One region of the Paenarthrobacter sp. NPDC090522 genome, then DNA from elsewhere that is predicted to be linked to it. Evidence: riboswitches for the same ligand, from Rfam matches in the RefSeq annotation. Region 1 holds a riboswitch; each other region holds the start of a gene.
What was found. A riboswitch is a leader RNA that binds a small molecule or an ion and turns the genes downstream of it on or off. The one in region 1 is predicted to bind thiamine pyrophosphate.

Region 1 (4,602 bases):
TCATGACGCACCAGCTTCCTGTTTCTCAGCCTGGTTCGCCGGCGTGAGGTGCAGTTCCGCACCGCCAAGGACAGCGCTGAATTCCTCGTCGTGGGTCACCGAGACTACGGCCGTTCCTTGGTCCAACAGCTCCGACAGGAACGAGGCCAGTTCGGCCCAGGTATTGGCGTCCTGGCCGAAGGTTGGTTCATCGAGCACCAGCACTTGGGGATGTGCGGCGAGGACCGTCGCCACGGACAGCCTGCGCTTTTCACCGCCGGACAGGGTGTAGGGATTCGCGTCCACCAAGTGCGTCAGCCGGAGCCGCTCAAGCAGTTCGTCCACGCGTTCCTCGCCGTGGCCCAGATGCCTGGGGCCGAACATGAGCTCGTCCAGGACCTTGCCCGTGACGAACTGGTGCTCCGGTTCCTGGAAAACGGTGCCGATTCGGGAGATCAGCTGGTCTGCTTTCCACGCGAACGGATCGATCCCGGCGCCTTGGGAAAGTTCGACGGCGGCAGACACCTTGCCGTGCACCGGCGCCAGAAGGCCCGCCATCGTGAGCGCGAACGTGGACTTGCCCGCGCCGTTCGGACCCGTGATGGTCAGTGCTTGTCCGGCCCTGACCTGCGCGGTAACGCCGGCTTGGACCGGCACGGGCGGGATGCTTTTGAAGCCGCGGCGCCGGGGCTTTTCCCGGGACACAGCCAGGTCTTGCGCTGCCAGGAGCAACGGTGCCATCTCGGGGACGAGGGTCCGTGCACGGGTCCGTGGAACATAGCCGGGAACCCACACGCCCGCATCAATGAGCATGGTGCGGGCCTCGGAAAGCACGTGGTCCGGCTGCCCATCCAGGAGAACCCCTCCGCCGGGTTGCAGGACCACGATCCGGTCAACGAGGTCCTTCCATACCGATACCCGGTGCTCCACCACCACCAGGGTTGCACCGGTCTTGTCCAGGCAGCGGCCAACGGCGTCGCGGACTTCCAGCACGCCGGCCGGGTCCAGGTTGGCTGTCGGCTCGTCCAGGAGGAGCAGCCCTGGCCGCATCGCCAGAATGCCGGCAAGCGCAAGGCGCTGCTTCTGCCCGCCGGAGAGTGCCGCCGTCGGGTGATCCAGCGCCAAGCCGCCATCTGCAGCGGTACGCAACCCGACGTCGTCGAGCGCCTCATGGACGCGCGCCCAAATCTCTGCCCTCGGAACGGCGAGGTTCTCGGCACCAAACGCTGCGTCGTCGCCCACGCGGGACAGGACCACCTGCGTTTCCGGGTCCTGCTGCATCAAACCGGCGCGGCCCCGCTGTTCGCGCGGCAGTCCGCCGTCGATCAGCAGGGAGCCGGTCTCGTCCGAGTCGTCTTCCTCGTCGCCCAACACCCCGGCCAAGGCGTGCAGGAGCGTCGACTTGCCGGCTCCGGAGGGACCCAGCAGGAGCACGCGCTCCCCGGGTTCGATCCGCAGGTCCAGTCCGTGGATGGCAGGGGTGGACCGTCCGGCGTGCCGCCATCCCCAGCCCTCGGCCGAGATGGCGGCGGGCCGGCCGCTGTTTGTGGCGGCCATCAGTTGAAGACAGGCTCCGACGCAGCCTTGCGGGATGCGAAAGCGCTCAGCACGCCGGTCTTCGCCAGGCCGCGCGTGGCAACCCAGGAGAGGGCACCGGCGATGATCGCACCGGAGATTGTGCAGAATGCGATGTAGGCCAGTTTGTCGACGGCTTCGTAGGCGATGTTCCAGCCCCACGGGAGGAAGGAATCATTCAGGCCGCAGAAGAGGCCAGCGCCCGCACCCGCGAGAAGCGAGGTGGGCAGGTTGAACTTCTTGTAACGGAACGCTGCGAACACCAGCTCGGCGCCGAGGCCCTGCAGGATGCCGGAGATGAGCACCGTGGTGCCGTACTGGGAGCCCATGATGAGCTCGCCGGTGGCGGCCACGGCCTCGCAGAACAGCGCCGCACCGGGCTTGCGGATGATGAGCATGCCCAGCACCGCCGGGATCATCCAACCGCCGGCGATCAGGCCGGTGAGCGGCGGGTAGGCCGCGTTCATGGGGATGGATACGATTGCGGCGCCCTGGGACCATGCCCAGAAAATCACGCCGCCGGCGATGGCGATCAACGCTGCCACCACAATGTCTACAACGCGCCAGTTGTTACTGGTCTTCTTCACGCTTGCCGTGGTCATTTCTTTGCCTCCTGAGGTTACAGGAGGGGAAAGTGCTCCCCGGTACCCCGGCCGGCTCACGCCGCCCTGGTCCGGACACTCTGAGAAGCTCGACTCCCTTGCGCCGGTACTAACCGGATCAGGTTCGAGGGTCTGCGGCTGTCCGCACTCTCAGCGCCCTCGCGTCTCCTGCATCGCTGCAGGTTCGACGGCGGCGCTCCCCTGTCGTTATCAATCTGCCCTTATGGGCGAGGTTCAGTTTACACCTGAAGGGGTTTGCGGGGTCATGGAGCGGGTCATAAATCCGTTGCGGGGCCGCTCTCCGCCCCATTCCCCGCCCTTGGGGTCGCAGACCGGGCCGCACAACGTAGCTGAGACAATGGCAGCATGACGGAAACTCCTGGTCCAAGCCATCCTGACGCAGCCAAGCCAGTTGCCGAAGCCCGCCTTGCAGCCAGCGTGATCCTGCTCCGCGATACGTCTGCAGGGCTGGAGGCCTTTGTCCAGCACAGGGTCTCCACCATGGACTTTGCGGCGGGCATGGTGGTGTTTCCCGGCGGCCGCGTGGACACTGGGGATTCCGAGGGCTGGGACTACGCACCAGAGCTTCTGGAACGACATGCCAAGGAGTGGCGGCTGAGCTCAATCGCCGCAGCAGAACCGGATTCCTCCGCGGCCAGCAGCCAAGCATGCAAGGGCTCCGGCACCGTTCTCGCCGCCGCCGTCCGCGAGGTCCAGGAGGAAGCCGGCCTCACGTTGGATCCGGCCGCCCTTCGGCCGTGGGCCAACTGGATCACGCCCGTGGACATGCCCAAGCGCTTCGACACGTACTTTTACGTTGCCAAGCCTGCCCCGGACGCCGCACCGCAACACCAGACCACTGAGGCCTGGCAGTCACTGTGGATGCCCGTTGACGGAATCCTGTCCGCGGAGGCCGAGGGCAAGCTGCAACTCATGCCGCCCACGTACTACCTGCTCAGGGAAATCTCCGGATTCGACTCCGTTGATGCCATGTGGACCGCGGCTCATGAGGTGGTTCCCGTGCTGGCACCACCGGGCTCCCTTGCCGCCTTCCTCAAGGAGAGGGCGAGCCGGGGCTAAGCAGGATCCGCCGGGTTGTTGAGGTTAGGCTGAAGGCATGAACTTCTTCCTCAAGCTTCTGGGCGCAGGCGTGAGCCTCGGCGCGGGTTTCCTTGGCACCAAGCTGGTCAACAAGGGATGGGAAAAAGCCACGGGCAACAAGCCGCCCAAAGGCAACGATGACATGGAGACGAGCCTCCGCTCAGCGCTGACGTTTGCCCTCATCTCGGCGTTTGTCAGCACCCTCATCCAGGTCCTGGCCAGCCGGGGTACGCAGCGCGCCATCGCCCGCTTCGGCAAGTCCCAGGACATCGTCTAAAACCAACGCGGGGTCACTCACGGCCCATGGCGGACATCCGGATGGGCCGGAAGTGACCCCGCGTTGCCCTAGTCCTCCGAACGCCCCTCGGCCGCACGCTGCACCACGGCTTCCAGCTCGTCCTTGGTGAGCAATTCACGGTGCCCATGCTTGGTACGGTAGGCCGAACGCCCCACCATGTGGGCCGCAACGGGTGCCGTCAGCAACTGGAAGATCCAAGCCACCAGCAGCACGGGCCACACCCACCAGGTGCGCATCTGCAGGCCGATCGCGGCAAGCATGAGGAACAAGCCCAACACCTGCGGTTTGGTGGCCGCGTGCATGCGGCTCATGAGGTCCGGGAAACGCAACAACCCGATGGCCGCACCCAGTGACATCAGGGCGCCCACCACCAGGAACACTGCCGTAACGGCGTCGATCACGAGGTCCACGCCGGTTGCATCAGGAGTCATTGGCCTGTCCCCTTCGCTCAGCCACGAACCGGGCAACGGTCACCGATCCGATAAATCCGATCACGGCCAAGGCAACCAGGAGCATGAGGTTGTTCAGGTGCCGGTTGACCGCCATATCCACCGCCAGCGCAGCGCCAAGGATGGCCAGGAGTACGTCGGAAGCGAGCACGCGGTCCAGCAACGACGGCCCAACGGCGATCCGGATGATCGCACCGGCCGCGGCGAGGCTGAGGATCACAGCCGTGACAATGAGAACCAGTTCTTTCACAGTGAGGCTCCTTCCATGCCCGGGGCTTCAGCCCGAAGGGCTGCCACTTCCTCGCGGGTGCCCATGATCCTGATCAGTCCGGCTTCGATGTCCTGTACTTCGTGCCGGATTTTCTGCACATCTTCCTCTCCGTAGATGTTGAGCGCGTGCAGGTAGAGCGTGGAGGTGGAGCGGTCCACTTCCACCACCAGCGAGCCCGGGATCAGGGAGATGACGTGGCCGGTGGCCGTCACCATGAGGTCGGCATGGCTCCGCAGCGGAACAGCGACGACGGCGCTGCGCACCTTGGGTCCTTTGACCACGGCCAGGTAGAGGACCAGGAAGCTCGCTGCCACCACTTTGCCGAGG
Region 2 (4,602 bases), on a different contig from region 1:
CCGGTTCTTCGGCGCTCTTCCTGGAGCCCGTTTCCATCACGTCCATGATCTTCCAGGCGCCCGACCTCAGCACAGTGGTCCGTCCGGCAGTCGAGGAAAAGACTGAAGAGACCGCTGAGGAGTCTGAGGACACCGGTGACGGCGAGCTGGAGGAGGCGGGAAGCCGCCGCCGGCGCCGGAGCCGTGGCCGCCGTGGCCGCCGCGCATCGGACCGTGAGGATAACGGGGCCGAGGAGTCCGGCGAGGAGGCGGACGATGACGAGTCGCCGGCCGCCGAGCCCCTTGAAGACGGCGTCACCTCGCGTCGTCGCCGTCGCCGCCGCCGTGGCGACCAGGACCTTGAACTGACCGGCGGCTCGGACGATGATCCGCCCAACACGGTGACCCGTGTCCGCGCACCGCGGCCCATCTCGGAATCCACAAGTTCCAACCGCGTGGCCAGCGTCAAGGGTTCCACGCGGCTTGAGGCCAAGAAGCAGCGCCGCCGCGAGTCCCGCGAGACGGGCCGCCGTCGCCAGGTCATCACCGAGGCCGAGTTCCTTGCCCGCCGCGAATCAGTGGACCGGCAGATGATCGTGCGCCAGCGCGACGACAGGATCCAGATCGGTGTCCTGGAGGACGGCGTCCTTGCCGAGCACTTCGTTTCCAAGACCCAGCAGGATTCGCTGATCGGCAACGTGTACCTGGGCAAGGTACAGAACGTGCTGCCTTCCATGGAGGCAGCGTTCGTTGACATCGGACGTGGCCGCAACGCGGTCCTCTATGCCGGCGAGGTGAACTGGGATGCCGTCAACCTTGAGGGCCAGCCGCGCCGGATCGAAAACGCCCTGAAATCGGGTGATTCCGTCCTTGTGCAGGTAACCAAGGATCCCGTCGGGCATAAGGGTGCACGCCTGACCAGCCAGATTTCCCTTCCGGGCCGCTACCTGGTGTACGTTCCCGGCGGTTCCATGACGGGCATCTCACGCAAGTTGCCCGACGTCGAGCGCAACCGCCTTAAGCGGATCCTCAAGGACCGTTTGCCGGAGAACGCCGGGGTCATTGTCCGTACGGCAGCCGAAGGGGCCTCGGAAGAGGAACTGACCCACGACATCAACCGCCTCCGCGCCCAGTGGGAGGGTATTGAGGGCCAGGCCTCCTCCACGAAGGTCCTGGCACCCGAGCTGCTTTACGGCGAGCCCGATTTGACCATCAAGGTGGTCCGTGACGTCTTCAACGAGGACTTCTCCAAGCTCATCGTTTCCGGCGACGATGCCTGGGACACCATTGAGGCTTACGTCACCTATGTTGCGCCGGACCTGGTGGGCCGGCTCGAGAAGTGGACCAAGGACCAGGACATTTTCTCGGCATGGCGCATCGACGAGCAGATCCACAAGGCCCTGGAACGCAAGGTCTTCCTGCCGTCGGGTGGATCCCTGGTGATCGACCGTACCGAGGCCATGACTGTGGTGGACGTCAACACCGGCAAGTTCACCGGCAGCGGTGGAAACCTGGAGGAGACCGTCACCAAGAACAACCTTGAGGCCGCCGAGGAAGTAGTCCGCCAGCTTCGCCTGCGCGATATCGGTGGCATCATCGTCATCGACTTCATCGACATGGTGCTTGAATCCAACCGGGACCTGGTGCTGCGCCGCCTGGTGGAATGCCTGGGCCGGGACCGTACCAAGCACCAAGTGGCGGAAGTGACCTCCCTTGGCTTGGTGCAGATGACGCGCAAGCGCATGGGCACGGGCCTGCTCGAGGTCTTTGGCGAGCAGTGCGAGCACTGTGCCGGACGCGGCGTGGTGACTCACGACGAACCTGTTGAGCACCGTCGTGCAAACGCTGTTGCCGCCGAGCAGCACCGGCCGCACACGGAAACCCAGCAGCAGCCTTCCAGCCGGACTGAGCGGAAGCGCCGCCGCGGCAAGGGCGGGGGACAGCCGGCAGAGAGCTCGACGCCGGTCCACACCGCAGCTTCGCCTGCGCCTTCGACGCCGGCTCCGGAGCCGGTGGATCCGGCACGGCAGGCCAAGGCCCAGGCCACCAGGGCTGCCCTGGCCACGATCGCCGCTGCAGCGCACGCTGCCCACCTGCACGACGACGAGGTTCACCGGGCCGAGGAAGAAGCACGTGCCGCGGCCGCCGCAACAGGGGCTGGCGCAGAGCATTCTGACGAGGTGCCCGATTCGGGCGCCGTCGAGGGCGCCCCACGTGCCACGCCGGTGCTCCGGTTTGGCGGTGAAGAGGTTGCCCTGCCCTTCGTGGAACACCACGAGGAGCCGGCTTCGGAGAAGCCTGCCATGACTCTGGACCTGTTGGCTGAGGCTTTCTCCCACCTGGGTGGGGGTCCCGTGGCTGTCGAAAGCCAGGCTGGGCCTGCTGCCACTGTTGCTGCTCCCGCGGAAACCGTCCCCACCCGGCAGGATCCTGCGGAGGAAAGTGATCTGTCCAGCCGTGCCCGCGGCCGGCGTGGGCGCCGGAACCGCAGCGCCAGCCGGGCGCAGGGTGCCGCCAACGAGACCACGGTAGAGCACCATGAGGTGTCCGCGTCCACCGGTGGGGGAGCGGCCCATGAAGCCAAGGCGCCGCAGGAGCAGGCCAAGAGGGAGTCCGCTGCTTCTGAGCCGATTATCCTCGGCGTGGGGGTTCCGGCCTCGGAACTCTAGGCATTGCCAACGTCATGTAACCGACGAAGGGTCCGGCAGTAACTACTGCCGGACCCTTCGTCCGTTAGGCTTGGTCACTGACACGGGGTGCCAGGCGTTGGGCCGGGCTGAGATCCAGACCCGTTGAACCTGTCCGGTTAGCACCGGCGAAGGGATGTCCCTCATGACTTCATCGTTGAAATCAGCCGTCTACGCCGTGGCAAACACCGGCCGGCGGACCCCGCGCGTCCTTAGCATCGCGGGCTCCGACCCCTCCGGCGGCGCTGGAATCCAGGCAGACCTGAAGAGCATTGCCGCCCACGGCGGCTACGGAATGGGCGTAGTCACGGCACTCACGGCGCAAAACACCTTGGGCGTCACCGCCGTCCATGTTCCGCCCGTGGACTTCCTGCGGCAGCAGCTTGAGGCGATCAGCAGCGATGTAACCATCGACGCCGTCAAGATCGGGATGCTGGGCGACGCCGAGGTGATTGGCGAGGTGCGTCGCTGGCTGGAGGACGTGCGTCCCGCCGTCGTGGTCCTTGACCCGGTGATGGCAGCTACCAGTGGTGACCGCCTCCTCCGGGAATCCGCCGAAGCCGCCCTGCGCGGCCTTTTGCCGGTGGCGGACCTCATCACCCCCAACATTCCTGAACTCGCCATGCTGCTGGGCGAGCCGGAAGCGACGGATTGGTCCACTGCCCTCGAACAAGGCAAGCGGCTCGCGGCCGAATGTGGAAACACCGTGCTGGTGAAGGGCGGACACTTGGCGGGAGCCGAGTGTCCCGATGCGCTCGTCAATACCAGTGGCTTGCTGCGGCAGGACCTTGTCTCGGTGGCGGGGCCACGGGTGGAGACGAAGAACAGTCATGGAACGGGCTGCTCGTTGTCCTCGGCCCTGGCTACGGTCCAGGCGCGGACGGGAGACTGGGAAGCGTCGCTGCGGGAGGTCAAACCCTGGCTCCTGCAGGCCCTGGCCACCGCGGATGTGCTGGAGGTGGGCCATGGCAGCGGCCCCATCAACCACTTCCACCATGCACAGCAGGCCGAAGGCCCGGGGGCTTTCGCCGCCCGCCTGTGGGAGGAAGCGGCACCTGAGCTGGACGCCATCCATGGCCTCGAATTCATCCAGGGGCTGGAGTCGGGCAGCCTTCCCGAGCCACAGTTCAACTATTACCTCGCGCAGGATGCCCTTTACCTGAACGGCTACTCGCGGGTGCTGGCACGGGCAGGTGCCCTCGCTCCCACCGAGGAAGAGCAGCTGTTCTGGGCCAGGTCCTCGCAGCTCTGCCTCGAAGTCGAATCCGAACTGCACCGCAATTGGCTGAGCACGCGGGAGGCCGCAACCCACACCGGACCTGTCACCAAGGCCTACGTGGACCACCTGCTGGCGGCGTCGGCCTCTGGAAGTTACGGTGTGCTGCTCGCGGCCATCCTGCCCTGTTACTGGCTCTACGCCGAGGTGGGACACCGGCTCCACGCAAGTTACGTCACAGCAGGTTCCCCGTCGGAGCACGCGTATGCGGACTGGTTGAAGACCTACGCCGATGAAGACTTTGCCGAGGCCACCCGCAAGGCCATCGGCTTTACGGACGCGGCCGCGGTCGTCGCCTCCAGCCACGACCGGGCCGCCATGGTGGAGGCTTTCGCCCATTCGTGCCGCTACGAGACGGCCTTCTTTGACGCCCCGCGGTTGCACGCGTGAAGGCCGCCCGCGCGTCGAAGTGGTGAATTCCCGGCAAAGTGTCCCGGAGCCTGTAGGCTGTATGGGCACGGTGCCGGGAAAGTCCGTTCCTACTGGTGACTAGCGTCACGCGGTGGCTTCCGGACCCGGCCTCATTTGCAGCCGAGGGTCGAACTAGCGTAATCTTGATCTTCGGTGCTTACGCCAACACTTGGGTTATGCCCCCTGGAATTATTCACGGGATGACTCGCGGGCTTCGATCTGGAGTCCACGGCGTTGAGGCACAGCGTG
Region 3 (4,602 bases), on a different contig from region 1:
TGCCTCCACGGGTGAAGGCCTCGACGACTTCGAGCTCTTCCACCCGGACCGCATGGCCTCGCGCATCCTGGACATGGGCGATGTCCTGACCTTGATCGAGCAGGCGGAGAAGGCCTGGGACAAGGACGAAGCGGCCCGGATGGCGAAGAAGTTCGCCGACCAGGAAGACTTCACGCTGGACGACTTCCTGGCCCAGATGCAGCAGATCCGCAACATGGGCTCCATGAAGAAGATGCTCATGATGATGCCTGGCGCCCAGAACATCCGCCAGCAGTTGGAGAACTTCGACGAGCGTGAGATCGACCGCGTCGAGGCGATTGTCCGTTCCATGACTCCGCACGAGCGCGTTGCGCCCAAGATCATCAACGGTTCGCGGCGGGCCCGTATTGCCCGGGGTTCCGGTGTCCACGTGTCCGAGGTCAACGGCCTGTTGGAGCGGTTCGGCCAGGCCCAGAAAATGATGAAGAAGCTTGCCCAGGGTGGAGGCATGCCGGGTATGCCCGGGATGCCAGGTCTGGGTGGCCCCGGCGGCGGCCGCAAGGGCGGCAAGAACGCGCCCAAGAAGAAGGCACGTTCCGGCAACCCGGCCAAGGCCGCGCAGGAATTGCGCGATGCCGAGGCAAAGCGGGCCGCAGCGGCTTCTGCACCGAAGGGCGCCGCTTTCGGCCAGGGTGCTGCGGACTTCGATCCGTCCTCGCTGAACCTGCCCAAGGGCTTCGACAAGTTCCTGGGCAAGTAGCCAGGTCCAGCCCAACTGCCGGCCGGTTGGATGTCGGTGCCGGGGAATAGGCTGATCCAATGCACAAGCAGCGCGTAGTTTTTGTCCATGGATTGGGCAGTTTCGGCGCGGCGGCGTGGCCGAAGCAACATGGCATGGCCTTGGACTACGACGCCCTGTTCCTGCGCCGCCACGGGTTCCACCCCGTGGCGGAACCCGAGGAATCGGATGTGGCTGCCGACGTCGCAATCCTGCTTGATTCGCTGGCCAGCTCCGGCGGTGGGCACGTGGTGGCACACGAGCAAGGCGCCATCTCCGCCATGCTTGCGGCGGTGGAGCGCCCGGACCTGGTGCATTCCCTGGTCCTTGTTGAGCCTGCGTGCCTGTCCCTGACAGCGGAGTTGCCCGCCACGGCTTCACACCGTGCCCTCATGGAACCGCTTTTCGAGGTCCGGAACCAACTGAACGACGCCGACTACGAACGCGAATACTTCCGGCGTGCTTTTTCCGCCGAGGCCGGCGGGCAGGAAACACCCGAGGCCAGGCGTTCCGCCAGGAGGCTGCGACTGCAGGCACCCCCGTGGGAAGCGCAACTGCACATCGTTCCGGGAGTACCTACCTTGGTCCTCACAGGCGGTTGGGAACCGCTCTACGAGGAGATCGCAGCCTATCTGCAGGAAACCGGTGCCCTCCGCTGCGCGGCGGCTGGAGGGCACCGGCCCCAGGACTCGGCGGATGGAGACCGGATCATCCGGAAGTTCATCGCCGAGGTTGGGCGGGCCAGCTCAGTTCGCGCGTCCTGACCCTGCAGGCACCTGCAGCTCGGGCAGGTAGACCTTGCCTCCTGCCGCGAGGAACTCCTGGCTCTTTTCCCGCATGCCGCTGTACATGTCCGCAATCGCTGCCTGGGCTTCGGCAGAACCGTATTCATCCCGGATGTCCTGGCTGATGCGCATCGAGCAGAACTTGGGTCCGCACATGGAGCAGAAGTGTGCCGTCTTGGCCGGTTCGGCCGGAAGCGTCTCGTCGTGGAAGGATTCCGCGGTTACCGGGTCCAGGGACAAGGCGAACTGGTCCCGCCAACGGAATTCGAAGCGCGCCTTGGAGAGGGCGTCGTCGCGTTCGTTCGCACCGGGATGTCCCTTGGCGAGGTCCGCGGCATGGGCTGCGATCTTATACGTGATCACACCCGTCTTGACGTCGTCCTTGTTGGGCAGGCCCAGGTGTTCCTTGGGAGTCACGTAGCACAGCATGGCCGTGCCGTAGCGGGCAATCTCCGTGGCTCCAATGGCCGAGGTGATGTGGTCGTAGCCGGGCGCGACGTCCGTCACGAGGGGTCCCAGGGTGTAGAACGGGGCGCCCTTGCACAATTCCTGCTGCCGTTCCACGTTCTCCCGGACCAGGTGGAACGGGATGTGCCCCGGCCCTTCCACCATGACCTGGACGTCGTACTCCCATGCACGCTGGGTCAGTTCGGCCAAGGTGTCCAACTCGGCGAACTGCGCGGCATCGTTGGCGTCGGCGGTGGCACCGGGACGCAGTCCGTCACCGAGCGAGAACGCGACATCGTACTTGGCGAAGATTTCGCACAGCTCATCGAAGTGGGTGTAGAGGAAGTTCTCCTCGTGGTGGGCCAGGCACCAGCCCGCCATGATGGAGCCGCCACGCGAAACGATTCCCGTCACCCGGTTGGCCGTCAGCGGAACGTAGCGAAGGAGGACCCCCGCGTGGATCGTCATGTAGTCCACGCCCTGTTCGCACTGCTCAATCACCGTGTCACGGAAGATCTCCCAGGTGAGTTTGTTGGCTTCGCCGTTGACCTTCTCCAGCGCCTGGTAGATGGGAACGGTGCCGATGGGAACGGGGGAGTTCCGGATGATCCACTCGCGGGTGGTGTGGATGTCATCACCGGTGGACAAGTCCATGACGGTGTCTGCGCCCCATTGGGTGGCCCACTGCAGCTTGTCGACTTCCTCGGCGATGGAGCTGGTCACGGCTGAATTGCCGATGTTGGCGTTGATCTTCACCAGGAACGCCTTGCCGATGATCATCGGCTCGGACTCAGGGTGGTTGATGTTATTCGGGATGATGGCGCGGCCGGCCGCTACTTCGCTGCGAACCAGTTCGACGTCGCAGTTTTCCCGCAGCGCCACAAAGCGCATTTCCGGGGTCACGATGCCTTGCCTGGCATAGTGCATTTGCGTGACGGTCCTGCCTTCGATGGCGCGGAGGGGAACGGGCTGGGCACCCTTCCATTCCGCCGAGGCCGCCCCACGGCGGACAGCCGACTTGCCGTCGTCGAGCAGGTTGCGTTCGCGGCCGCTGTAGCTTTCCGTGTCCCTGCGTTCTTCAATCCAGGGCTGCCGGAAAGGACGCAGGCCCACTACCGGGTCGCTGCCTGGCCCGGCGGTGCGGTACACCTGCAAGGGAGCGTTGGCCTGGCCGTTCGGCGATGGTTCCAACGCGATTTCGGTGACCGGTACGCGGATGCCGTGGCGGGGATCTTCCAGCCAGGCCAGCGAATGGGACTTCAGCGACTGCGTGACCGTCTCTTCTGCCGTCGCAGACTGGTTTTGGGCAGGGCTGTGCTGTGTTTCTGTGGTGCTCAAGGATTACTCACTTCCTTCGCCGGCATTACCCGGACAGGTTCAACGGTCGCAGACTGCCTCAGCCCGATCTCAGCCCCTGCAAGGGCCCCCGTGTGGTCGTAGACGAAGCTACCACAGCTCCCCGGGTGGTCCCAGTCACAAGCCATCCGGCAGGGCGTGGCTCGAGGGGGAGCACTAGGCTTTTGCCATGGCGAACATCATCGAATTCACCGGTCCCGTGCTGCTCGGAGCCGAGGACGAGCGCCGGGGGCTATGGTCCGTGGATGGCCTGCTGACGTTCATCCGGCCCGCGGCCCGGCCGGACGCCGTGCTGGATGGCTGGGTCCTCCCTGGTTTCGTGGACGCCCACTGCCATATCGGCCTCGGCCCGGGCGGATCGGTGGACGAGGCGACCACCTTGGCCCAGGCGCAAACCGACCTCGCCGCCGGCACGCTGCTGATCAGGGACGCCGGTTCACCCAGCGATACCCGTTGGGCCCAGCAGCGCAATGATCTCCCGCGGCTCATCCGGGCAGGGCGGCACATCGCGCGGAGCCGCCGCTATCTTCGAGGCCTGGGCCACGAGGTGGAGCCCGATGAGCTGGTGGAGACAGTGCGCAAGGAAGCCCGCGCCGGCGATGGCTGGGTCAAACTGGTGGGCGACTGGATAGACCGTGGCGTTGGAGACCTAGCCCCGTCATTTCCTGCTGCCGTGGTCAAGGATGCCATTGCTGCCGCGCACGACGAAGGGGCCCGCGTGACCGCGCACTGCTTCGCCGAAGACACCGTGGACCAGATGCTCGACGCCGGCATTGACTGCATCGAGCACGCTACCGGTCTCTTGCCGCGGCATGTGCCCCGTTTGGTGGAGCAGCTGGTGCCGATCGTCCCCACGCTGGTGAACATCGCTACTTTTCCGGACATCGCCGCACAAGCAAGGCCCAAGTTCCCCGACTATGCGCAGCACATGACTGCCCTGTGGGAGCGGCGCCGCGAACGCGTCCTGGAGGCCTTCGAAGCAGGAGTCTCCATCTACGCGGGTACGGACGCCGGGAGCGTCATCAACCACGGCCGTATCGCGGACGAAATGCAGGAACTGCACGACGCCGGCCTGCCGCCTGCCGCTGTGCTCAACGCTGCCACTTGGGGCGCCCGTGAGTGGCTGGGAGCCGACGCCATCAGCGAAGGCGCGAGTGCCGACGTCGTGGTTTGCGCTGCTGATCCGCGGCAGGAGCTGGCCACAGTCCACAAGCTGAAGAGTGTGGTGTTGCGTGGAACGGTGATCCGCTAGGAATA

Region 2: another riboswitch for thiamine pyrophosphate. It lies ahead of thiD (bifunctional hydroxymethylpyrimidine kinase/phosphomethylpyrimidine kinase); the one in region 1 lies ahead of ACIQT2_RS07460 (ECF transporter S component).
Region 3: another riboswitch for thiamine pyrophosphate. It lies ahead of thiC (phosphomethylpyrimidine synthase ThiC); the one in region 1 lies ahead of ACIQT2_RS07460 (ECF transporter S component).

The regions. Positions count from the first base shown of each region.
Region 1 covers NZ_JBIVXL010000005.1:31,013-35,614, reverse strand. Annotated here, with positions in the region: gene ACIQT2_RS07465 (ABC transporter ATP-binding protein) at 1-1,536, opposite strand; gene ACIQT2_RS07470 (energy-coupling factor transporter transmembrane component T family protein) at 1-4, opposite strand, end outside; gene ACIQT2_RS07460 (ECF transporter S component) at 1,536-2,156, opposite strand; TPP riboswitch at 2,234-2,369, opposite strand; gene ACIQT2_RS07455 (NUDIX hydrolase) at 2,523-3,236, shown strand; gene ACIQT2_RS07450 (DUF4235 domain-containing protein) at 3,274-3,534, shown strand; gene mnhG (monovalent cation/H(+) antiporter subunit G) at 3,603-3,986, opposite strand; gene ACIQT2_RS07440 (monovalent cation/H+ antiporter complex subunit F) at 3,976-4,254, opposite strand; gene ACIQT2_RS07435 (Na+/H+ antiporter subunit E) at 4,251-4,602, opposite strand, start outside.
Region 2 covers NZ_JBIVXL010000001.1:378,872-383,473, reverse strand. Annotated here, with positions in the region: gene ACIQT2_RS01765 (Rne/Rng family ribonuclease) at 1-2,648, shown strand, start outside; TPP riboswitch at 2,722-2,820, shown strand; gene thiD (bifunctional hydroxymethylpyrimidine kinase/phosphomethylpyrimidine kinase) at 2,812-4,332, shown strand.
Region 3 covers NZ_JBIVXL010000002.1:17,756-22,357, reverse strand. Annotated here, with positions in the region: gene ffh (signal recognition particle protein) at 1-739, shown strand, start outside; gene ACIQT2_RS02215 (alpha/beta fold hydrolase) at 799-1,521, shown strand; gene thiC (phosphomethylpyrimidine synthase ThiC) at 1,504-3,327, opposite strand; TPP riboswitch at 3,322-3,429, opposite strand; gene ACIQT2_RS02205 (amidohydrolase family protein) at 3,515-4,597, shown strand.